4 regions of the Micromonospora sp. SL1-18 genome follow, and region 1 is predicted to be linked to each of the others. Evidence: riboswitches for the same ligand, from Rfam matches in the RefSeq annotation. Region 1 holds a riboswitch; each other region holds the start of a gene.

Region 1 (4,876 bases):
GTCATCGACAAGGCCGCCACCATCGTGGCCGAAGACCTCACCAAACGCTTCACCGCCCGCAAGAAGCTCGGCAAGAACATCAATCGGCGTCTCGCCGCGTGGACCAAGGGAGTCACCGCCGAGGCGCTGAAGAACGTGTCGGAGCGTAGAGGTTCTGCGCTCGTTCCCGTCAACGCCGCCTACACCTCACAAACCTGTCACCGCTGCGGACGCTTCGGCCGCCGTAGCGGGGACCGGTTTTACTGCACCGCGTGCGGGGTGGTGTGGCAGGCCGACGTGAACGCCGCGATCAACATCCTGCACCGATTAGGCGATCCCGATATCGCCCTGCACACCCCACACCAGCGGGTGAAGCAGATCCTGCAGGACCGGGCCGATCGCCACCGGACCAGACTGCCGGTCCAGGACTCCAGCCCAGCCACCACGGCCAGGCGGAGAGCGAAACATCCGAACCGCTCAACAATGAGCAACTAGTAGGAAGCAGTTCTTCTTCATCCTCAGTGCTGGTCTGGTCGTACCGCGACGGCGAGCCGCGGCGTACCTTCCTGCGCTGCCGGCTGGCCAAGATCTATCCGAACCACCTGGTGATGTTCGTGGTGGCGCTGGCCGTCGCGTTCTGGTTCGCCGACCCGATCGCCCCATGGGCCGCGCTCGGCAACCTCTTCCTGGTGCAGGCCTGGCTCCCCTTCGACGGGTACTACTACAGCGTCAACAACGTGAGCTGGTCGCTCTCCTGCGAACTGGCCTTCTATCTCTGCCTGCCGTTCGTGCTGCCCTACCTGCGCCGGGCCCGCACCGGCCTGCTGTGGGTGGCGGTGGTCGCCGCGCCGCTGCTCATCCTGGCCCTCTGGCCCCGGTCAGCTGCTGGTGCCCGAGGAGAACCGGTGGTGGTTCGCCCAGGTCTTCCCGATGGCCCGGTCGCTGGAGTTCTGGATGGGCGTCGCGGCGGCCGAGTTGCTGCGCCGGGGCCGGTGGCGCGGGCCGACCCTGCCCCTGGCCAGCCTGCTCTTCGCCGCCATCTGGGTGATCGCCGCCCAGTGGATCCGCGCGGAGTTCTGGGCGGCCCTGCTCGCGGTCGCGTACCTCCTGGTCATCACCGCGGCGGCGGACGCGGACGTGCACGGCCGGCGGACGCCGTGGCGGTCACGCCCGATGATCTGGCTCGGTGAGGTCTCGTTCGCCTTCTACCTCGTGCACGTCCTGGTGATGAAGACCGTGCTGCGGCTCACCGGCCACTGGGGGGAGGGGCTGGGCGGCTGGTGGGGGCCGCTCTTCGTGCTGGCCTTCCTGGTGGTCAACCTGCTGCTCGCCGCGGCCCTGCACCGCTGGGTGGAGACGCCGATGATGCGCCGGCTGGGACCATCGCGCGGGCCCCGCCCGCCGGCCACCCCCGCCGCGCCGGTCGCGGTCCGCGTCCCACGGCCCAGGTCGGTCGAGTACGCCGGGCAGCGCGACCCGGGCTGAGCCGGGTGGCCGCCGCGCGGCGTCCTTCCGCCGCCGGACCCGTGGCGGGAGCCCGCCGCCCGGCCGCTGTCCACCCTGGGCGGTGCCGCCTTCCCTCGGCCAGTGCGACACGCCCGGCGATGGTGCTTTCCGGCCGTTTCGGCGGTAATTTGGATCCGTGCTTCCGATCGCGCTCACCTGTCCCCTGTGGTGGGTGGCGCGTTGGACCGCCCGCATGCTGGCCAGCCTGGCCGTGGTCGCCGCCTGCTCGCTCGGCGCCGCCGCGTTGCCCCTGGGCCCGGCCGCGACGGCTCAGGCGGCTGCCCCCACGCCCGCAGTCGACACGTCGGCCCTCCGGGCCGGGCACCTGAGCGCTCCCGAGCCCGGTGCCAACCCGGCCCTCCGGGGGCTGCTCCGCTGGTCCGACCGGGCCGCCGACGCGGTCGCCGGGGCCGGGACGGGAGCGCCCGGTGCGGTGGCCGGCCGCGGCGAGCATGCGGCGCCCGGCACCGACCCGGCCGGCGCCGCCCAGCGGCAGGTCGTCCAGGGCGACCTGGACCATGCCGAGCGGGCGGTCCTCTCGGTCGGCGGGCCCGGTCGGGTCGTGGCCGCTCCGGTCGACCGGCAGCGTGTCCTGGTCGGGCTGGTCCCGGCTGCCGCCGGCCCCCGGGCCCCGCCCGCCCGCTGACGATCCCGCGGGCCGCGGCCCGCGCTTGCCTTACCGAACCTCACCCCGCACCCGCCCGACGACGGCCAGACGGCGCCCGTACCCGGTCGCGCCCCGCCCCGCGGGCCCGTGTGGGCCTCTCCGCCACGCCGTTCCCGTGAGGTACCGACCAATGCAGAAGATCGTTCTCTATCACTTCGTCGCCAAGGTTCCCGAGGCCGCCGCCATCTGGTCGGTCCTGCTCCTGCTCGCCCTGGGCGTGCTGACCGTGCTGGTCACCCGGCCGGAGCGCCCGGTGGATCCCGCCCCCGATCCGGCCGCCGAGGAGGCGGCCCGCCGCGCCGACCTGTGCCGGTACGCCGACGAGGTGGCGGTGGCCGCCGCCGGGGCCGCGCGGACCGCCCGTCGGCGCCGCGAGCAGTGGCTGACCGCCCAGGAGGCGGCCGAACGGGCCTGGGAGGCGTACGACGAGTCCGAGAAGGCCGCCCGGCGCCTCGCCGGCGCCGTCGTGCTGCCCGAGCCGCGGACCCCCCGGACGCCGGCCGAGTACGCGGCCCGGGAGCGGTGGCTGCACCACGCGGCGATGGCGGCGCACTGGCGGGGCGACCTGACCGGCCGGCAGCTCGCCGACGTCCTCGCCCACCGCAACGGGTGGAACCCGCGCCGGCACCCGGCCGAGCAGGAGTTCGTCCTGGCCCGGGCGGCACGCGACGGCCGGCGGGCCGGCTGGCGGGCCGCCACCGAGCGCGAGCAGCGGGCGTGGCGCGACGCCGAGGTGGCCGCCGAGGCGGCCCGCACCCTGGCCGCGGAGGCGTACGCCGCCGCTGAGGCGCTGCGCCCCCGCCCGGTCTCGGTACGCCGCACCGAGCCGGTGGCCCTGGCCCGCGCGGCGGTGCCGGCCGGCGCGACCGGCGTCCGCACTGCCCGCTTCCGTCCCGCGCGGGTCGGCTGAATCGTTACCAAAAATCTGGTGAGCGAGGTCACCGCAAGCGCGGAAACGGTCATCCGGGTAGGCTCGGGTGATCGACTCCCGCAATTCCGGGCCGATCATCCACCCGTTGTCCGATTCGGGCCCGGCAGTCCCGTGATAACTGCTTGTCCCATTGAGTGACGTCAGGTTGCCTGCTGTTCCGGTCGGCGTCGCAATTCCGATGTTTAAGCAGGTAGGAGCGCTTGGCAGGCGGTGAACTCACCGGTAGTGTCGGCGCGTCTGGTGCGGTTTCCGATCGCATGTGGCGACGCCGTACCGACCCGCTCAATCGTGATCAAACGAACCGGGGACCCAGTGCAACACCGGGGTGAATCCGCGAGCTGCGACCCGCGGTAGGGCCTACTTCCCGCCCGAATCCGTCAGCTAACCCGGTAGGCGGCCACGGAAGGAGTGCCCTCCTCGTGCCATCCACCCCCCGATCCTCCCCCCGCCTCCACGGAGTGGCGGTGCCCTCGCTCGCCTGACCGGCGAGCCGAGTTCCGGTAACCGCCCTCGCAGCCCGGCTCACCGGGCGCTTCCCTTCCCGCGGCCATCCCGCCTGGCAACGCGCGTGACCTCGTCCGCGCGTCGGGCCGGCGTGTGCCGCACAGCCCCTCGTGGAGGAACACGTGAAGCACCACCTGAACCGTAAGCTGCGGCGCCTCGTGACCGAGCGCCCTTACCAGATCGTCGCCGGCTCCGCCGCGGCCCTCGTGCTGGCCGGCGGCGTCAGCGTCGCGCTGACCGGCACCGGCGACGCGCCCGCCCAGCAGGAGCGCGCGTCCGCCGTCACCGAGCTGGCCCCCCGGCTCGGTGAGGTCGCCAGCCGCGGCGAGGCGCAGGCCGCCGCTCCGGCGCCGTCCCAGTCCGACTCGCCGAGCGCGTCGCCGAGCCCGTCCGCGTCGCCGTCGCCGTCGGCGAAGCCCAGCACCGCCAAGGCGAACCCGGACGTCACCCGCAAGCCGAAGCCGAAGCCGCCGTCGAGCAAGATCCTCAACTACAACTACGAGGCGCAGACCGACTACTGGAACTGCGGCCCGGCCGCCGTGCGCAACGCCCTGAGCGCGAGCGGCATCGAGACCACCCAGGACGCGATGGTCGCCCCGCTGAACGCCGGCATGAACGGCACCGACTCGGCCGAGGACACCACCCGGGGGCTGAACCAGATGGTCAAGGGCAGCCCGTACCGGACGCACGTGATCCCCGGCCAGGCCGCGACGCCGGCGCAGATGGACCAGCTCCAGGCCGACCTGGTCAAGGCGATCAGCCACCGTCGTGGCGTCGTGGTCAACATCGCCGGCTCCGCCACCGACACCGACGGCGGCTGGCACTCGTTCCCCGGCGGCCACTACATCGCGGTGGTCGGCTACAAGAACAACGGCCGGACCGCGCTGATCGCCGACTCGGCCAACCCGGCGATGCCCTCGTACTGGATCACCACCATCGACCTGGCGAACTGGGCCGCCACCCGAGGCTACTCGGCCTGATCGCACCCCTCCCCGTCGGGCACCGGCTCCTGCGAGCCGGTGCCCGACCGCGTACGCGGGGGTCTCGCGCGTCGTGCCGGTCCGGTGGCACACTGCGCCGTATGGCCGACGAGACGGGAGCCCGCCATCTGCTGCTGCTGCACGGCCTGGGTGCCACCGGTGAGGTGTGGCTGCCCTGGGCGCCGCAGCTGGAGCATCGCTGGGCGGGCCGTTGGCTCGCCCCCGACCTGGCCGGCCACGGCTGGTCGCCGCCGCTGCCGGCGTACTCCTTCGCGGCCCTGACCGAGCGGGTGGTGGCGGGGCTCGGCC
Region 2 (4,876 bases), on a different contig from region 1:
CCTGGAGCGGCGCCGGGGCAGCGGCCGTCGCGGAGCGTTCCGGGTCGGTCGGCCGCGCGCTCGCCGGCGCGGCGGAGAGGCCGGTGGCCAGCAGCGCCAGCGTGGCGAGGGCGGCCACCGTCCTCCGGAGCCGGCTCGGGCCGAGCCGCCTCTGCGGTGGATGTGGGTTCATGGGTTCCTCTTTCACGGTCCGGGAAGCAGCGGACGGAGCGTGCGTCGGTGTGGTCGATCGATAGAGCTGCCCTGGCGGTCAGGAGCCCGCCGGCCCCTCCCAGGCCGCACGGGATCACCGGCCGTGGCCGCGGGCCACGGTCGTCCGAAGTGGTGTGTCGGCCACCCCGACGTCGTCAGCGGGCCGGATCCGCCGCTCGCCGGGCATGGTGATGTCTCTGAGCTGGTGGGGTTTGTCGGGGATGTCGGTCGACCCATGGCGCGTGCCGCGCCCGGTCGCCGTGGTGGCATTGACCCGGGGTGGCGGGTCGTGGCCGGTCGTGGTCTCCGGTTGCGCCGCCCGGAGGGCCACAGTCGGAAGCTACTGTGCCGGTAGTTCATCTCGACGAAACATATTGATAGCGCTTGACCCTACTGACTTCCGGTCAGCCTGTCCATAGCTTTCGTCGCTCTCGTGACTACTTTTCTACGCACTAGACGAAAGTGGTCGGCCGCCTGGTCACGTCAGCCGTACGTCGGGTGCCCACTCAGCCTGAGCGGCCGGTCCGGGTGCCCGCGTCGCCGCTGCGGTTGAGCCGGGCCAGCACGTCCTCCATCGCCCGGCTGAACAGTTCCATCTGCCGTACCGACTGCTCCTGCAGCCCGCCGAGCCGCGCGGCCAGGGCGTCGACGTCGGCCCGCGCCGAGGAATTGACCTGGGCGTCGAGGTCGGCGAGGGCGGCGTTGACGGCCACCACGACATGCCCGCAGACCGCTGCCCACCCTGCCTCGGCCAGCTCGGGTTCGACGACGACGGACTGGATCCGACCACCCTGGACGGCCACAGCGCGCACGCGTCCGTCGGCCGCGCTGCCCTCGGCGCGGAGCAACTGTTCCGGGTCGACGTCAGCATGCTCGGTGGCCCGGGACCGCATCGAGGACAGCGCCTGCTGGGTCCTGGTGAGCAGCTCATCGAGGCTCGCGGCCGCGGTGAACGGGTCGTTGGTCATAGCCGCGCTTTCTTCACGTCTTTCCGGAGCATGGTGACCATAGCAACCACGCCCGCCGGCACCGACCCGGCCCGGTGCCGCCTAACGGTCTGTTTCACGCAAGGAGTGGCCACCCCGGGCGGGGTGGCCACTCCTTGTTCAGCGCGGGACGCGGGGCGGCGGATGCCGCCCGGCTCGCGGGCGTCAGTGCAGGCTCAGCTGCTGGCCCGGGAAAATCAGGCCTGGGTCGTCGCCGACCACCTGCTTGTTGCGCTCGTACAGCGCGTGCCAGCCGCCGGTGAGGCTCCGCTCCTGGGCGATCTCGGACAGCGTGTCACCGCGCTCGACCACGTAGGTTTCGGCGCCGCCTGTGCTCGGCGCGGTACGCCGGTAGCTGCGGGTCGCCGGTCGCTCGTCCCGCGACGCCCGCTTGCTGGTCGCCTTCTTCGGCGAGTTCTGGCTGGCGGACTCCGACGTGGACGAGTAGTGCTTCGTCGAGCCGCCCTTCTTGCCGCAGACCGGCCAGGCCCCGATGCCCTGCCCGTCGAGGACCTTCTCGGCGATGGCGATCTGCTCACTGCGGCTGGCCAGGTCGGCCCGGCTGGCGTACCTCTGGCCGCCGTAGCCGTTCCAGGTGCTCTTCGAGAACTGGAGACCGCCGTAGTAGCCGTTGCCGGTGTTGATGTGCCAGTTTCCGCCGGACTCGCACTGGGCGACGGCGTCCCAGTTCACGCTGGACGCGCTGGCCGGGGCGGCTGGCCCGAGGACGGCGGCGGCACCGGTGGCGGCGCCGACGACCAACGCCCCGACGACGACGCGACGCTGGGTGAGTCGTCGATTACGTGCGACGTATTCAGTTGCCATGTGGGTTTCCTCCACGCCGACGAGGTGAGCTGTCGGGTTCGGGCCGAGGAGCCCGGCCGCCGGACGGCGGCTTCACCCCGAGGTGTCGAGCACCGAGGAACTTGTGGGTCCCCCGCTCCCGCCTGAGGTCCAGGTACCGACGGGCCGGCGGCGGGATTAGGCGTTACCGGCCCGTGGTGTCCGCGATCGCGAACACAGCCGACGTTAGGGACGGAATCGGACGATCGCCCACTTCTTGTGAAGTTCTTCACCCGGCCGAGCGAAGGCCGCACCATACGAGTTGCGTAACGTCCACAGGTGCCTTACAAGCGCCCTTCAGTACGTCAGGCCGAAGCCCTGCGGGAAGAGCGGAAGCTGGCCGTCACCGGCGTTGATGGGCTGCTGGCTGGCGGAGTTCATCCAGGTCATCGGCAGTTTTCCGGTCGGCACGTACCCGCCGAAGAGGACGTCGGCCACGCCGGCACCCTCGGTGCCCGGAAGCCAGGCGGCGAGCAGCGCGGTCCAGTTCGGCAGCTCGCTGGCAACGTCCAGCGGCCGGCCGGAGACCAGCACCACAATCACGGGTACGCCGGCATTGCGCAGGGTCGCGATGGTGCGCAGGTCCTCCCGGTCCAGGCTCATGGCGCCGGTGCGGTCGCCCTGGCCCTCGGCGTACGGTGTCTCGCCGACCACCGCGATCGCGGCCCGGTAGCTGCTGTTGATGCCGGTGCCGCGCTGGTTGTAGGTGACCGTCGTGGTCGGACCGACCGCGGCACGGAGGCCCTGGAGGATGCTTGTGCCGGGGGTGATGTTGCCCGACGAGCCCTGCCAGGAGATGGTCCACCCGCCGCTCTGGTTGCCGATGTTGTCGGCGTTCTTGCCGGCCACGAAGATCTTGTTGTTGTCCCGGGCCAGCGGCAGAACGCCGCCGGAGTTCTTCAGCAGCACCTGGGACTCGCGGACGGCCTGCCGGGCGAGCGCCCGGTGCGCGGCGCTGCCGACCGTCGGGGTCCAGCTCCGGTCGGTGTACGGCCGCTCGAAGAGGCCGAGCTCGAACTTCTTGGTGAGGATCCGCCGGTTGGCGTCGTCGATCCGGCTCATCGGCACGTGCCCGTTCTGCACCTCGGCGCGGAGCATGCTGATGAAGGTCTTCCAGGTGGTGGGGACCATGACCATGTCGATACCGGCGTTGATCGCCATGGTGACCTCGGCGGCGGTGAAGCCGGCTTTGCCGTCGATCTGGTCGATGCCGTTCCAGTCGGAGACGACGAAGCCGGAGAAGCCCAGCTCTCCCTTGAGGACGGTCGTGATCAGGTACTGGTTGCCGTGCATCTTCACGCCGTTCCAGCTGCTGTAGGAGATCATCACCGCGCCGACGCCACGCTGCACCGCCGCCTGGAATGGGGGCAGGTGGACGGCCCGCAGGTCGGCCTCGCTGAGCTGGGTGTTGCCCTGGTCCACCCCGCCGGTGGTGCCGCCGTCGCCCACGTAGTGCTTGGCGGTGGCGAGCACCGAGGTGGCCCCACCGAGCGTGCTGCCCTGCAGGCCGGTGACCAGGGTGGACATGCTCGACGGCAGATCGGGGGTCTCACCGAACGACTCGTAGGTACGACCCCAGCGGTCGTTGCGGGCGACGCAGAGGCAGGGCGCGAAATCCCAGTCGACGCCGGTGCCAGCGACCTCCTCGGCCACGGCCTGGCCGATCTGCTGCACCAGTGCCGGGTCGCGGGTCGCCCCCAGGCCGATGTTGTGCGGGAAGATCGTCGCCCCGTACACGTTGTTGTGCCCGTGCACCGCGTCAACGCCGTAGATCATCGGGATCGCCAGCGGGGTGGCGAGGGCACCGCGCTGGAAGCCGTCGTACATGTCCGCCCAACCGGTGGCGGTGTTGGGCGTGGGCGCGGATCCGCCGCCGGAGAGCACCGAACCGAGCCGGTACGCGGTGATGTCGCTCGCCGTGACCGAGCCCCGCTCGGCCTGGGTCATCTGGCCGATCTTCTCGTCCAGGGTCATCCGGGAGAGCAGGTCGGCGACGCGGGTGGCGACCGGCAGCGTCGGGTCCTGGTACGGGTAGCCGGCGGCGGTGGCCGGGGCGGGCGCGCCCAGGGCGGTGACCGCGACGAGGAGGGCGAGGCCGAGGGGGCGGTGGCGGATCACGGGTCACTCCTTCCGGAGGAACGCTGAGGCCGTTCACCAGCACCCTATGCCGGTCAGACATTCATCGATACCACTGAGTTAGGCACATCGTGAACAAACCTTGCGGTTCCGGGAGCGGCGGGCGCGTCATCCCGGCACGGACTACGGTGGCGAGGTCCGGCAGGGCCGCCGGGCCCAGGAATATGCAGGCGGAGAGACATGACTGACTACGGACACGAGTTGGCCTTCGGCGGCTTCATCACCCCCGCCGCCGACCAGTTCGAACAGGTGGTGGCGCTCGCCAAGCTCTGCGAACAGGTCAACCTGGACCTGGTCACCTTCCAGGACCACCCGTACCAGCCAGGCTTCCTGGACACCTGGACGCTCATGTCGTTCGTGGCCGCGGCGACCAGCCGAATCCGGCTGGCCGGAAACGTGCTCAACCTGCCCCTGCGCCAGCCGGTGGTGCTGGCGCGCAGCGTGGCCAGCCTGGACCTGCTCACCGGCGGCCGGGTCGAGCTGGGCCTCGGGGCCGGCGCGTTCTGGGAGGCGATCGAGGCGGTCGGCGGGCGACGGCTGAGCCCCGGGCAGGCGGTGGACGCCCTCGACGAGGCGATCCAGGTGATCCGGGAGGCCTGGGACACCGAGCGGCGCGACATGGTCCGGGTCGAGGGTGAGCACTACCGGGTGGTCGGGGCGAAGCGCGGTCCGGCGCCGGCACACCCGGTGGGAATCTGGGTGGGCGCGTACAAGCCGCG
Region 3 (4,876 bases), on a different contig from region 1:
CCCGGGCGGCCCACCTCGGCCTCGCCAGTCGGCTCAGGGCCGCCCTGGAGGGGCCGGCTGACTGAGAGCCCGCGGGCTCTTCAGTCAGCTCCGCCGCCCGGCGGTTCGCGACAACTCCGGACGTCGGGCCGTCGGGGCGGCCGGGCGCAGCCGCCCCCACGGCTTGTAGGTGGACAGCACGGTCGTGACGATCAGCAGGGTGCTGGAGACCGTCGGCGGGATGACCAGGTCCAGCCGGTCCCGGGCGGTGAGGTCCGGCCCCAGCTCGCCGAGCCGGCGCACGGTCGGGGTGAGCAGCAGCAGCACCAACCCCAGCATCGCCGTGGTGATCACGAACTTGACCAGCACCCAGCGCCAGCGCAGCAGCCCCCACGGGGTGAACAGCGCGCTGGCCAGCCCGACCAGCCAGACCAGCACGCTCAGCGGGGCGAAGAGGTACGTGACCAGCAGACCCGCCGCTGGATAGACCACCTCGGGGTCGGCTCCGCGTAGGCCGGCGACACCGAGGGCCAGCAGCACCAGGTCGACGCCGAGCCAGCCCAGCGCGGTGACCAGGTGCAGGGTGAGCAGGGCCTTGCGTCCGGCGGGTGAGAGTCGGCTCATGCCCCGATGCTCGGTCCTCGCCGGCCCCGCGTCGTCGGACGCACGGCGACCTCCGACGTACGTCGGTGGGCGTAGGTGGCCCGCCGGGCGGCGGGCCACCGGCGAGCCTCAGTACACCGACAGGTGCACGTGGTTGGTGTGGTCGCTGGACGGGTCGCCGTTGCCGCCGCTGTACGCCTTCCAGCCGCTGCTGGGCAGCCAGATCTGCTTGTACCAGATCACGTAGAGCACGGCGAGCGGGTCGGCGTTGCGGATGAAGTACGCGGCCAGGTTGTTGCCGTACGTCTTGTCGCCGCCGGTGGCCACCCCGCCGAAGCCGCCCTTCTGGGCGGCGAAGTCGCAGGCCCGGCCCTTGGGGTGCTCGCCCGAGCCGCTGGGCCGGTAGCAGGAGACGTAGCGGGTGAACCCGGCCGCCTTGGCCTGCTGGAGCGCGTGCATCATGCGCGGGGTGATGCAGCCGTTGGCCGGGGTCGGGTCGTTCACGCTGCACGACTCCGAGGGCCAGGAGCCGTCGGCGTTGCGCGGTGCCGCCTTGGCGTTGGCCCGCGAGGTGCCCTGCACGCTGCCCCCGCCGCTCGTGCTGGCGGCCTTCTTGTTGGCCAGTTCCAGCGCGTGTTCCGCCTGTTCCTTGCGCTTGGCCATCACCGCGACCTGCTTGCGTTGCTCCCGGATCTCGCCGTCGAGCGCGGCCTGGGTGCGGGTGGACTGGTCCCGGGTGTCGATCAGGTTGCGCAGCGCGCGGTCCTCGTGCGCGGCGACCTGTTGCAGCGTGGCGGCCCGGTCCATGAAGCCCTCCGGGCTGCTGGTGTCGAGCAGCGCCGCGGCGGTGCCGAGCCGCCCGGTCCGGTACGCGACCCCGGCGATCTCGCCGACCTTGGCGTCGCGTACGCCCAGCTCGGCGTTGACGGTCTTGAGCTGGGTGGTGAGCTGTTGCTGCCGCTGCACCGACCGCTTCAGCGCCGCCCGCGCGTCCAGCCAGCCCTTGCTGGCCGCGTCGAGCTGAGCGCGCAGCGCCGGGGTGCCGCCCTCGTCGCCGGGCGGGGCGGCAAGCAGGCCGGTCGGGGCGGCCGCCGAGGCGGGGGAGACCGGCGCGGCCGCGACGCCGAGGGCGAGCGTCGCGACGAGCAGGGCCGCCAACCGGGCGGCCGTCCGTCGTACAGGTGCCACAGGTGGCATTCACGTGTCCTTCCGTCAACCGCCGACCGGGTTAGCTGACGGGTTCGGGACGGAAGATCCCTACCGCTGACGCGGATGCACCCCAGGAACGTGGTTCCCCGGCTCGCCGTGCTGCTGGCGATTAGGCGACGGCCGCCGCCCCGGCGCCGAAACGCGCCGCCGGGTGGAGACCGCGACCGAGCCTACCGGCCGTACGCCGACCGGCCCCCGGCGACGGGGACCGAGAATCGGGCTAAAGCCGGCACAGATGCACAATAGCCACTTGAATTTAAGTTTGTCCTAATTACCACTCCACAGGTCCGCATGCGCCGGTTGACGCTCCGGGTTCGATCTGCAACGTGGCGTGATCGATCCGGAAGTCCTCGTGCAGTGCGGCCCGCGCCGCGGCCAGCACCTCGCCCACCTCCGCGCCGGGCGTCGTGGTCAGGTGCGCCGAGGTCACGTCCATGCCCGAGGTGAGGGTCCAGACGTGCAGGTCGTGCACCTCGGCGACCCCAGGCACAGCGGCCAGCCGATCGCGCACCGCGGTCACCTGGAGGTGCTCCGGGGCGGCCTGCACCAGGATGCGCACCGCGGCCCTGCCGAGCCGCCAGGTGCGCGGCAGGATGAACAGCCCGATCGCGACGGCGACCAGCGGGTCGGCCCACCACCAGTCGGTGAACGTGATGACCAGGGCGGCGGCGATCACCCCGAGCGAGCCCAGCACGTCGCCGAGCACCTCCAGATACGCTCCGCGCACGTTGATGCTCTCCTGCGCGCCCGTCCGCAGCAGCGCGAACGCGGCCAGGTTGGCGAGCAGGCCGAGCACCGCCACGGCCAGCATCGGCCCGGCGAGCACCTCCGGCGGCCTGCCGAACCGGCGTACCGCCTCGACGAACACGTAGGCGGCGACCGCGCCGAGCAGCACCGCGTTGGCGAGCGCGGCCAGCACCTCCAGCCGGTAGAGCCCGAAGGTGCGTTGCGGATCGGTGTTGGCCCGCCGGGTGGCGGTGATCGCGGCGAGCGCCATGCCGATGCCAAGCACGTCGGTGAACATGTGCCCGGCGTCGGAGAGCAGGGCCAGCGAATCGGTGGCGAACGCGGTCCCCGCCTCGGCCAGCATGAGGGCGGCGAGCAGCCCGAGCGCGGCCCAGAGCCGACCCCGGTGGCGGTGTGCGGCGTTGGTGACCGTGCCGCTGTGGTCATGACCTGCGCCCACGCCCACACCCTTTCGCCCGTCACCCCGGCGGGGCCCAATTTATGCTCACATCGCTATGTATGCAAGTGAGCCGGGGCCCGACCGTCGTCAGCCGACCGGGTCGAGGGTGGTCAGGCGCTGGGTGGCCCGGGACAGCGCCACGTAGAGGGTCCGTACGCCCGAACCCTGATCGGCCCGGATCTCGCTCGGCGCCACCAGCACCACCCCGTCGTACTCCATGCCCTTGGCCTGGAGGCTGGTCACCACCTGGAGTCGGCCGCCGCCGAGGTCGCCCAGCCAGCCGGCGACCTCGTCCCGGCGCGGCACCGGCGTGATCACGCCGACCGTCCCTTCGACCTCGGCCAGCAGCGCGCCGGCCGCGGCCACGGTCGCGGCCGGCAGCTCGGCGGCGGGCACGATCCGCTCGACCGGCGGCACCCCGGTGGAGCGCACCGCGGTCGGCAGCGCCAGGTCCGGGTAGCGGCGGCGGATCTCCGCCGCCGCCACCGCGAAGATCTCGGCGGAGTTGCGGTAGTTGGTGGTCAGCTCGTACCGGTACCGGCGGCGCTGCCCCAGCGCCTGGTCCCGGGCCCGGGTCAGCTCACCCGCGTCACCCGTCCAGGCGGTCTGCGCCGGGTCGCCCACCACGGTCCAGGAGGCCAGCCGGCCCCGGCGGCCGATCATCCGCCACTGCATCGGGGAGACGTCCTGCGCCTCGTCGACCACCACGTGGGCGTAGTCGCGGTAGTCCTCCGGGCGCTCCCGGGCGGCGGCCCGGGCCGCCCGCTGCCGGTCGGCGAACGTGCTCAGCTCGCGAACGCCCCCGGCGAGCTGGAACGGGTCGCGCCTCGGCTTCGCCCGCTGCACCGGCTTGCCGAGCAGCGCGTCCAGCTCGTCCAGCAGCGCGATGTCGGCGATGGTCGGCCCCTCGGCGTCCAGGGTCCGGTACGCCCGCGTCAGCAGCCGGATCTCGTCGGCCGCCAGGATCCCGCCGGCGTACCGGCGCAGCCGCTCGGGGCGGGCCAGCCAGCCGAGCACGTGCCGCGGGTGCAGCCGGGGCCACCAGGCCTTGAGGAACTCGCGGAACTCCGGCCGCTCGATGATCTCGTCCTCGAACGCGGGCTGCTCCGGCAGCCGGCCGATCCGCAGCCCGCGAGCCTGTCCGTACAGGGCGGCGAGGACGGCGTCGAAGCCGCCCCGTCGCACCTCGTTGCGGCGCGCGCCGCGCGGCAGGGCCCGGTCCCGGATCGCGTCCAGCTCGGCCCGGCCCAGCCGGAGCAGCTCGCCCCGGTAGAGCAGGCGCAGCTCGGTGGGGGAATCCGGCACCGCGTCCCGGACCGCGCGTTCCAGCACCCGGCGCATCCGCAGCGACCCCTTCACCGCCGCCACCTCCGGCAGGTCGGTACGGGTCGCCGACATGCCCGGGAAGAGCGAGCCGAGCGAGTGCAGGGTGGCGGTCTCCTCGCCGAGCGAGGGCAGTACCGAGGCGATGTACTCGACGAACACGCCGGACGGGCCGACCACCAGGATGCCGCCGCCGGCGTACCGGGACCGGTCGGAGTAGAGCAGGTACGCGGCCCGGTGCAGCGCGACCGCGGTCTTGCCGGTGCCCGGGCCGCCGGAGACGATCGTGACCCCCGAGCCGGGGGAGCGGATCGCCTCGTCCTGCTCGCGCTGGATGGTCGCGACGATGTCCCGCATGCCCCGCCCGGTGGCCCGGGACAGCGTGGCCAGCAGCGCGCCGTCGCCGACCACCGCCATGTCCGGTGGCGCCGCCTCCGGGTCCAGGAGGTCGTCCTCGATCCGGGTGACCCGCTCCGCCGACGACTGGATGGTGCGCCGGCGTACCACGCCCATCGGCTCGGCCGGGGTGGCCCGGTAGAAGGCGGCGGCGGCCGGCGCCCGCCAGTCCACCACCAG
Region 4 (4,876 bases), on a different contig from region 1:
TTCCAGGGCGGTTGCTCGGGCCAGGGCGACGGCGTCTCCGACACCCCGGCCGAGGCGTCACCGGCCTACCAGTGCCCGACCGGGCGGGACACCTGCACCGCGCCCGGCCTGGACCCGATCCACAACTTCATGGACTACACCTACGACTCGTGCATGTACGAGTTCACCCCCGGACAGGCCAGCCGGATGCTGACCGCGTGGAACGCCTACCGCGCGGCGTAGCAGCCCAGCACGGCACGCCGGTGCCGGTCCCGTTCCACGACGGGGCCGGCGCCGGCTCTTGCGGGCTCAGGCGGCCGGCCGGCGGGTGTCGAACCCATGGCGACCACGTCGGGCCTCGGGTGCGACGGCGGCCCGGCGGGTCGGGCCGGTCGCCTGCGGGTCGAGCCAGACCCGCACCTGCGGCCGGCTCACGCCAAGGTAGGTCGTCTGGTCGCGCCGGGTCAGCATCGCCACGTCGACGGTGAACTCGAACAGCCGCCAGTCGACCTGCGGCGCGGCCCGACCGAGCGCGGCCACCTGGGCCACGATGGCCGGGTCGGTCACCGGACGGGCGCGGCCCGCGACGTACGCCTCGTCGTCGCTCTCCTCGGCTGGGAACGAGTGCAGCGCGTAGCGGCCGTCCCGTTCGAGGTCGCGGCGCTTGGGCGAGTCGATGACGAAGCAGTAGAGCCCTCCGTCGGTGATGACCGGGGAGACCGGGTGGACCCGGGGACCGCCGTCGGCGCGGACCGTGGCGAGGTAGCCGAAACCCGGCCCGTACTGCTGCAGGAGAAGGCGGATCTCGTCGGCGAGGCGGGGCTCGTCGGCGGCGAATTCGGACCAGGAAGCCATGCGGACATTCTATCGAACAAGTGTACGAGCGCGCAGTCCGACACGCAGGTCGCCCGTACCGGTCGCTATGGTGTTGCGATGCTGCTATCCGACCGCGACCTGGCCTCCGAGATCGAGGCGGGCACGCTCGCGCTGGAGCCCTTCGAGCCCGCGCTGGTGCAGCCATCCAGCATCGACGTACGCCTGGACCGGCTCTTCCGGGTCTTCAACAACCACCTCTACACGCACATCGACCCGGCGTCGCGGCAGGACGACCTGACCTCGACGGTCGAGGTGCCCGAGGGGGAGCCGTTCGTGCTGCACCCGGGCGAGTTCGTGCTCGCCTCGACGCTCGAGGTGATCTCGCTGGGCGACCAGCTCGCCGCACGCCTCGAGGGCAAGTCGAGCCTGGGCCGGCTCGGGCTGCTCACCCACTCGACCGCCGGTTTCATCGACCCGGGCTTCTCCGGGCACGTCACGCTGGAGCTCTCCAACGTGGCGAACCTGCCGATCACCCTCTGGCCGGGCATGAAGATCGGCCAGCTCTGCATCTTCCGGCTCTCGTCGCCGGCCGAGCACCCGTACGGCTCCGCGGTCTACGGCTCGCGCTACCAGGGGCAGCGCGGCCCGACCCCGAGCCGCTCCTGGCAGAACTGGCGGATCTGGCCGACCCGTTGACCGGCCGGCCCGGTGTTAACAGGGGCCCCTTCCTCTACCGCAGGCGTTAACAGGGGGCCCCTGCTTTCACCTCAGCCGGGGCGGCCGTAGCTGTTGATCTGGCCGTCGTCGACGCGTTTCATCGTGATCGGCTTGCCCGACTGGGAGGCGTGCACCACCCAGCCGTTACCGACGTACATGGCGACGTGGTGCAGGTCGCTGTAGTAGAAGACCAGGTCGCCGGGGCGCAGCTCGCTGCGGCTCACCCGCCGGGTGACGTTGTGCTGCTGCCGGGCGTTGTGCGGCAGCGAGGAGCCGGCCCTGTCCCAGGCCGCCATCGTCAGGCCGGAGCAGTCGTAGTGGTCCGGACCGGCGGCGCCCCAGACGTAGATCTTGCCGATCTGGGCGCAGGCGAACTTGACCGCGACCCCGGCGGGGCCACCCGGGTAGCCGGCGGGGCAGGGCGCCGGGCGCAGCGGGCCGCCACCGCCGTTGCCGTACACCTTGAGCCGCAGCTTCTGCAGCCGGGCGATCTCGGCGTCGATCTGCTTCTTCTTGGCCGCGAGCTGGGCCTCGGTCCGGGCCAGCTGGGCGATCATGTTGTCCAGCGGCTTCTTCTTCGCGGCCAACCGGTCGCGCAGGTCGGCCACGGCCTGCACCTGCCGCTGCTGGCGGTGCGCGAAGCGGTCGAGCAGTTCCAGGCTGTCGACCAGCTGGCCGGGCGACTTGCTGCCCAGCAGCGCGTTGACGGTGGAGATGTTGTCGCCCTTGTACGCGTTGACGGCGAGGCCGCCGACCTGCCCGAGGGCCTGATCGACCTTGGCCTGCAACGGGGCGATCTGCTTGGCCAGCGCGGCGGCCTTCTTGCGCTTGGCGGCGAGGTCCTCGCGGGTGGCGTTGACCTGTTCGATGATCGGTTCGAGCTTGTTCCAGTCCTGGTCGATCTGGCGCTCGATCTCGGCGACCGTCGGGTCGGCGTGGGCCGCCGTGGCGCCGCCGGTCAGGACGACGACGGTGCCGACCAGGGCCGCGAGGGTGGTGGTGAAGCGGGACCAGCGTGGACGCGGCGCAGCCGCCGACCGGTCGACCGACCGGACCGACGGTGGCCGCGGGGCATGGTTTGCCACCGGGCTCCGTACTCCTTCTTTCCCGACCGCCTACCGGGTTAGCTGACGGGTTCGGGCGGGAAGGGAGCCGCCCTACCGCACCGCGGTGCGGATTCACCCCAGGTACCTGGGTCCCCGGTTCGCACGGAGGCGACTCGGCGGTGTCCGACCGTCACCACCCGGGCTGGACGGTGAAGCTACCGGCCGACGAGTGAACAGAGTAGAGATCGCCGTTATCAATCCGCAACCCGAGACGCCGTGACACTCCGTACGCAAATTCTCGGCCACGACCGCCGAGGGTGAAGATTTCTTTCGGACTGCATCGTTATCTGGAAAGGTATTGACCGGACGCCATGCGCGGAGCAAGGGTGAGGAAGCAGTGACCCCCATCCCGATCTGGAGGTTTGATGCACCTCACAGCCCTGCCATCGCGCAGACGGATACTGCTGGCCGCCGCCGTCGCGGCGGCCACCGCTATCGCGACCACCGGTCCCACCGCGGCGGCGCCCCTCGCCGCCGGGACCACCGACAGCCCCGACCGCCAGCAGCAGTACGCCGCCGCGGCAGCGGAGTACGGCGTGCCGCAGAACGTGCTGCTCGGCGTCTCTTACCTGGAATCCCGCTGGGACACCCACCCAGGCCAGCCCAGCACCAGCGGCGGCTACGGCCCGATGCACCTCACCGACGCCGAGCAGGTCGCCTCGACCCCGTCCAGCGCGCACGTGGACGAGAACGAGGACCCGCGCGGCGACGAGTCCCGGCCGCTCAACCTTGACCTGACCGCCGCCGCCGAGCCGTCCGGGGACACCCTGCCCCAGGCTTCGCTGCAGACCCTCGACGCGGCCGCCAACCTGACCGGCGAGTCGAAGGAGACGCTGCGCGACGACGCGGCGGCCAACATCCGCGGCGGGGCGGCGCTGCTGGCGTCGTACCAGCAGCAGCTGGGTGGGCCGGTCGGTGCCGGCAGCGACCCGGCGGCCTGGTACGGCGCGGTGGCCCGGTATTCCGGCGCGGACACCGAGGACGCCGCGGCGGCCTTCGCCGACGAGGTGTACGACCAGATCAGCCAGGGCGCCAGCCGGACCACCGACGACGGCCAGCAGGTGACCCTCGCCGCCACGACGGTGAAACCGGACCAGTCCGGGCTGCACCAGCTCGGGCTGCGCCGCGCCGAGCGGCCGGACGGCCTGGAGTGCCCGGTCCGCCTCGCCTGCGAGTGGATCCCCGCGCCGTACGGGGAGTACTACATCCCGAAGACCAAAACCTGGGACTACGGCAACTACGACATCGGCAACCGGCCGGCCCAGCAGAAGCTCGAGTACATCATCATCCACGACACCGAGGGCTACTTCGGCCCCAGCCTGGGCCAGGTTCAGGACGTGACCTACCTGGGCTGGCACTACACGCTGCGGTCGGTGGACGGGTACGTCGCGCAGCACATCAAGGCGAAAAACGTCGGCTGGCACGCCGGCAACTGGTACGTCAACGCCAAGTCCATCGGCATCGAGCACGAGGGCTTCGCCGGCCACGGCACCTGGTACACCGAGGCGCTGTACCGGGCCTCCGCCAAGCTGGTCCGACACCTGGCGCTGCGGTTCCAGATCCCGCTGGACCGGCAGCACATCCTCGGCCACGACAACGTCCCCGGCATCGCCCCCGCGAACGTCGGCCCGATGCACTGGGACCCGGGCCCGTACTGGAACTGGTCGCACTACTTCGACCTGCTGAAGGCGCCGTTCCACTCGACCGGCACGCCGCACACCGGCCTGGTCACCATCGACCCGGACTACGCGAACAACAAGCCGGCCTTCTACGGCTGCAACCGGCAGCCGCCGGGCGTCCCGAAGCCGCCGCCGGACCCCGAGCCCTGCCCGCTGCGCGGCTCCTCCTCGGTCATCCTGCGCGCCGCCCCGAGCCCGACCGCACCGTTGGTCAACGACCTGGGGCTGAACGACAAGGGCACACCGAACACCATGTACATCTCCGACCACGGCGCCCGCGCCTCGGCCGGTCAGACGTACGCCATCGCCGAAATCCAGGGCGACTGGACGGCGATCTGGTACCTCGGCCAGAAGGCTTGGTTCTACAACCCGGCCTCGGCGCCGGCGGCGAAGTGGGCCAACGGCTTCGTGGTGACCCCCAAGCCCGGAAAGGCCACCATCCCGGTGTACGGGCGGGCCTACCCGGAGCGGGCCGCCTACCCGTCCACCATTCCCTTCCAGGGCATCGCTCCGCTGCAGTACACGTTCAAGGCCGGCCAGCGGTACGCGGTCGGCGGCGTCCTGCCGAGCGAGTACTAC

The links. Region 1 has a riboswitch for cyclic di-AMP ahead of ACNAW0_RS02370 (C39 family peptidase). Riboswitches for the same ligand answer to the same signal wherever they lie in the genome.
Region 2: it holds a riboswitch for cyclic di-AMP, as region 1 does, so the genes downstream of both, ACNAW0_RS09235 (transglycosylase family protein) here and ACNAW0_RS02370 (C39 family peptidase) in region 1, are expected to answer to the same signal.
Region 3: it holds a riboswitch for cyclic di-AMP, as region 1 does, so the genes downstream of both, ACNAW0_RS03565 (coiled-coil domain-containing protein) here and ACNAW0_RS02370 (C39 family peptidase) in region 1, are expected to answer to the same signal.
Region 4: it holds a riboswitch for cyclic di-AMP, as region 1 does, so the genes downstream of both, ACNAW0_RS23410 (NlpC/P60 family protein) here and ACNAW0_RS02370 (C39 family peptidase) in region 1, are expected to answer to the same signal.

Annotation. Positions count from the first base shown of each region.
Region 1 is NZ_JBLROA010000003.1:125,140-130,015, forward strand. Features, by position in the region: gene ACNAW0_RS02345 (RNA-guided endonuclease InsQ/TnpB family protein) at 1-474, shown strand, start outside; partial or broken gene ACNAW0_RS02350 (acyltransferase) at 501-791, shown strand; gene ACNAW0_RS02355 (acyltransferase family protein) at 868-1,464, shown strand; gene ACNAW0_RS02360 (hypothetical protein) at 1,622-2,131, shown strand; gene ACNAW0_RS02365 (hypothetical protein) at 2,283-3,062, shown strand; cyclic di-AMP (ydaO/yuaA leader) riboswitch at 3,353-3,494, shown strand; gene ACNAW0_RS02370 (C39 family peptidase) at 3,698-4,567, shown strand; gene ACNAW0_RS02375 (alpha/beta fold hydrolase) at 4,669-4,876, shown strand, end outside.
Region 2 is NZ_JBLROA010000014.1:524-5,399, forward strand. Features, by position in the region: partial or broken gene ACNAW0_RS09220 (cupredoxin domain-containing protein) at 1-172, opposite strand, end outside; gene ACNAW0_RS09225 (hypothetical protein) at 287-523, opposite strand; gene ACNAW0_RS09230 (YbaB/EbfC family DNA-binding protein) at 699-1,160, opposite strand; gene ACNAW0_RS09235 (transglycosylase family protein) at 1,344-2,003, opposite strand; cyclic di-AMP (ydaO/yuaA leader) riboswitch at 2,003-2,176, opposite strand; gene ACNAW0_RS09240 (glycoside hydrolase family 3 protein) at 2,319-4,139, opposite strand; gene ACNAW0_RS09245 (LLM class flavin-dependent oxidoreductase) at 4,338-4,876, shown strand, end outside.
Region 3 is NZ_JBLROA010000005.1:54,670-59,545, reverse strand. Features, by position in the region: gene ACNAW0_RS03575 (SRPBCC family protein) at 1-65, shown strand, start outside; gene ACNAW0_RS03570 (hypothetical protein) at 85-603, opposite strand; gene ACNAW0_RS03565 (coiled-coil domain-containing protein) at 712-1,779, opposite strand; cyclic di-AMP (ydaO/yuaA leader) riboswitch at 1,784-1,917, opposite strand; gene ACNAW0_RS03560 (cation diffusion facilitator family transporter) at 2,063-2,977, opposite strand; gene ACNAW0_RS03555 (HelD family protein) at 3,065-4,876, opposite strand, start outside.
Region 4 is NZ_JBLROA010000058.1:22,599-27,474, reverse strand. Features, by position in the region: gene ACNAW0_RS23425 (zinc metalloprotease) at 1-222, shown strand, start outside; gene ACNAW0_RS23420 (pyridoxamine 5'-phosphate oxidase family protein) at 289-834, opposite strand; gene dcd (dCTP deaminase) at 913-1,491, shown strand; gene ACNAW0_RS23410 (NlpC/P60 family protein) at 1,563-2,597, opposite strand; cyclic di-AMP (ydaO/yuaA leader) riboswitch at 2,610-2,747, opposite strand; gene ACNAW0_RS23405 (N-acetylmuramoyl-L-alanine amidase) at 2,984-4,876, shown strand, end outside.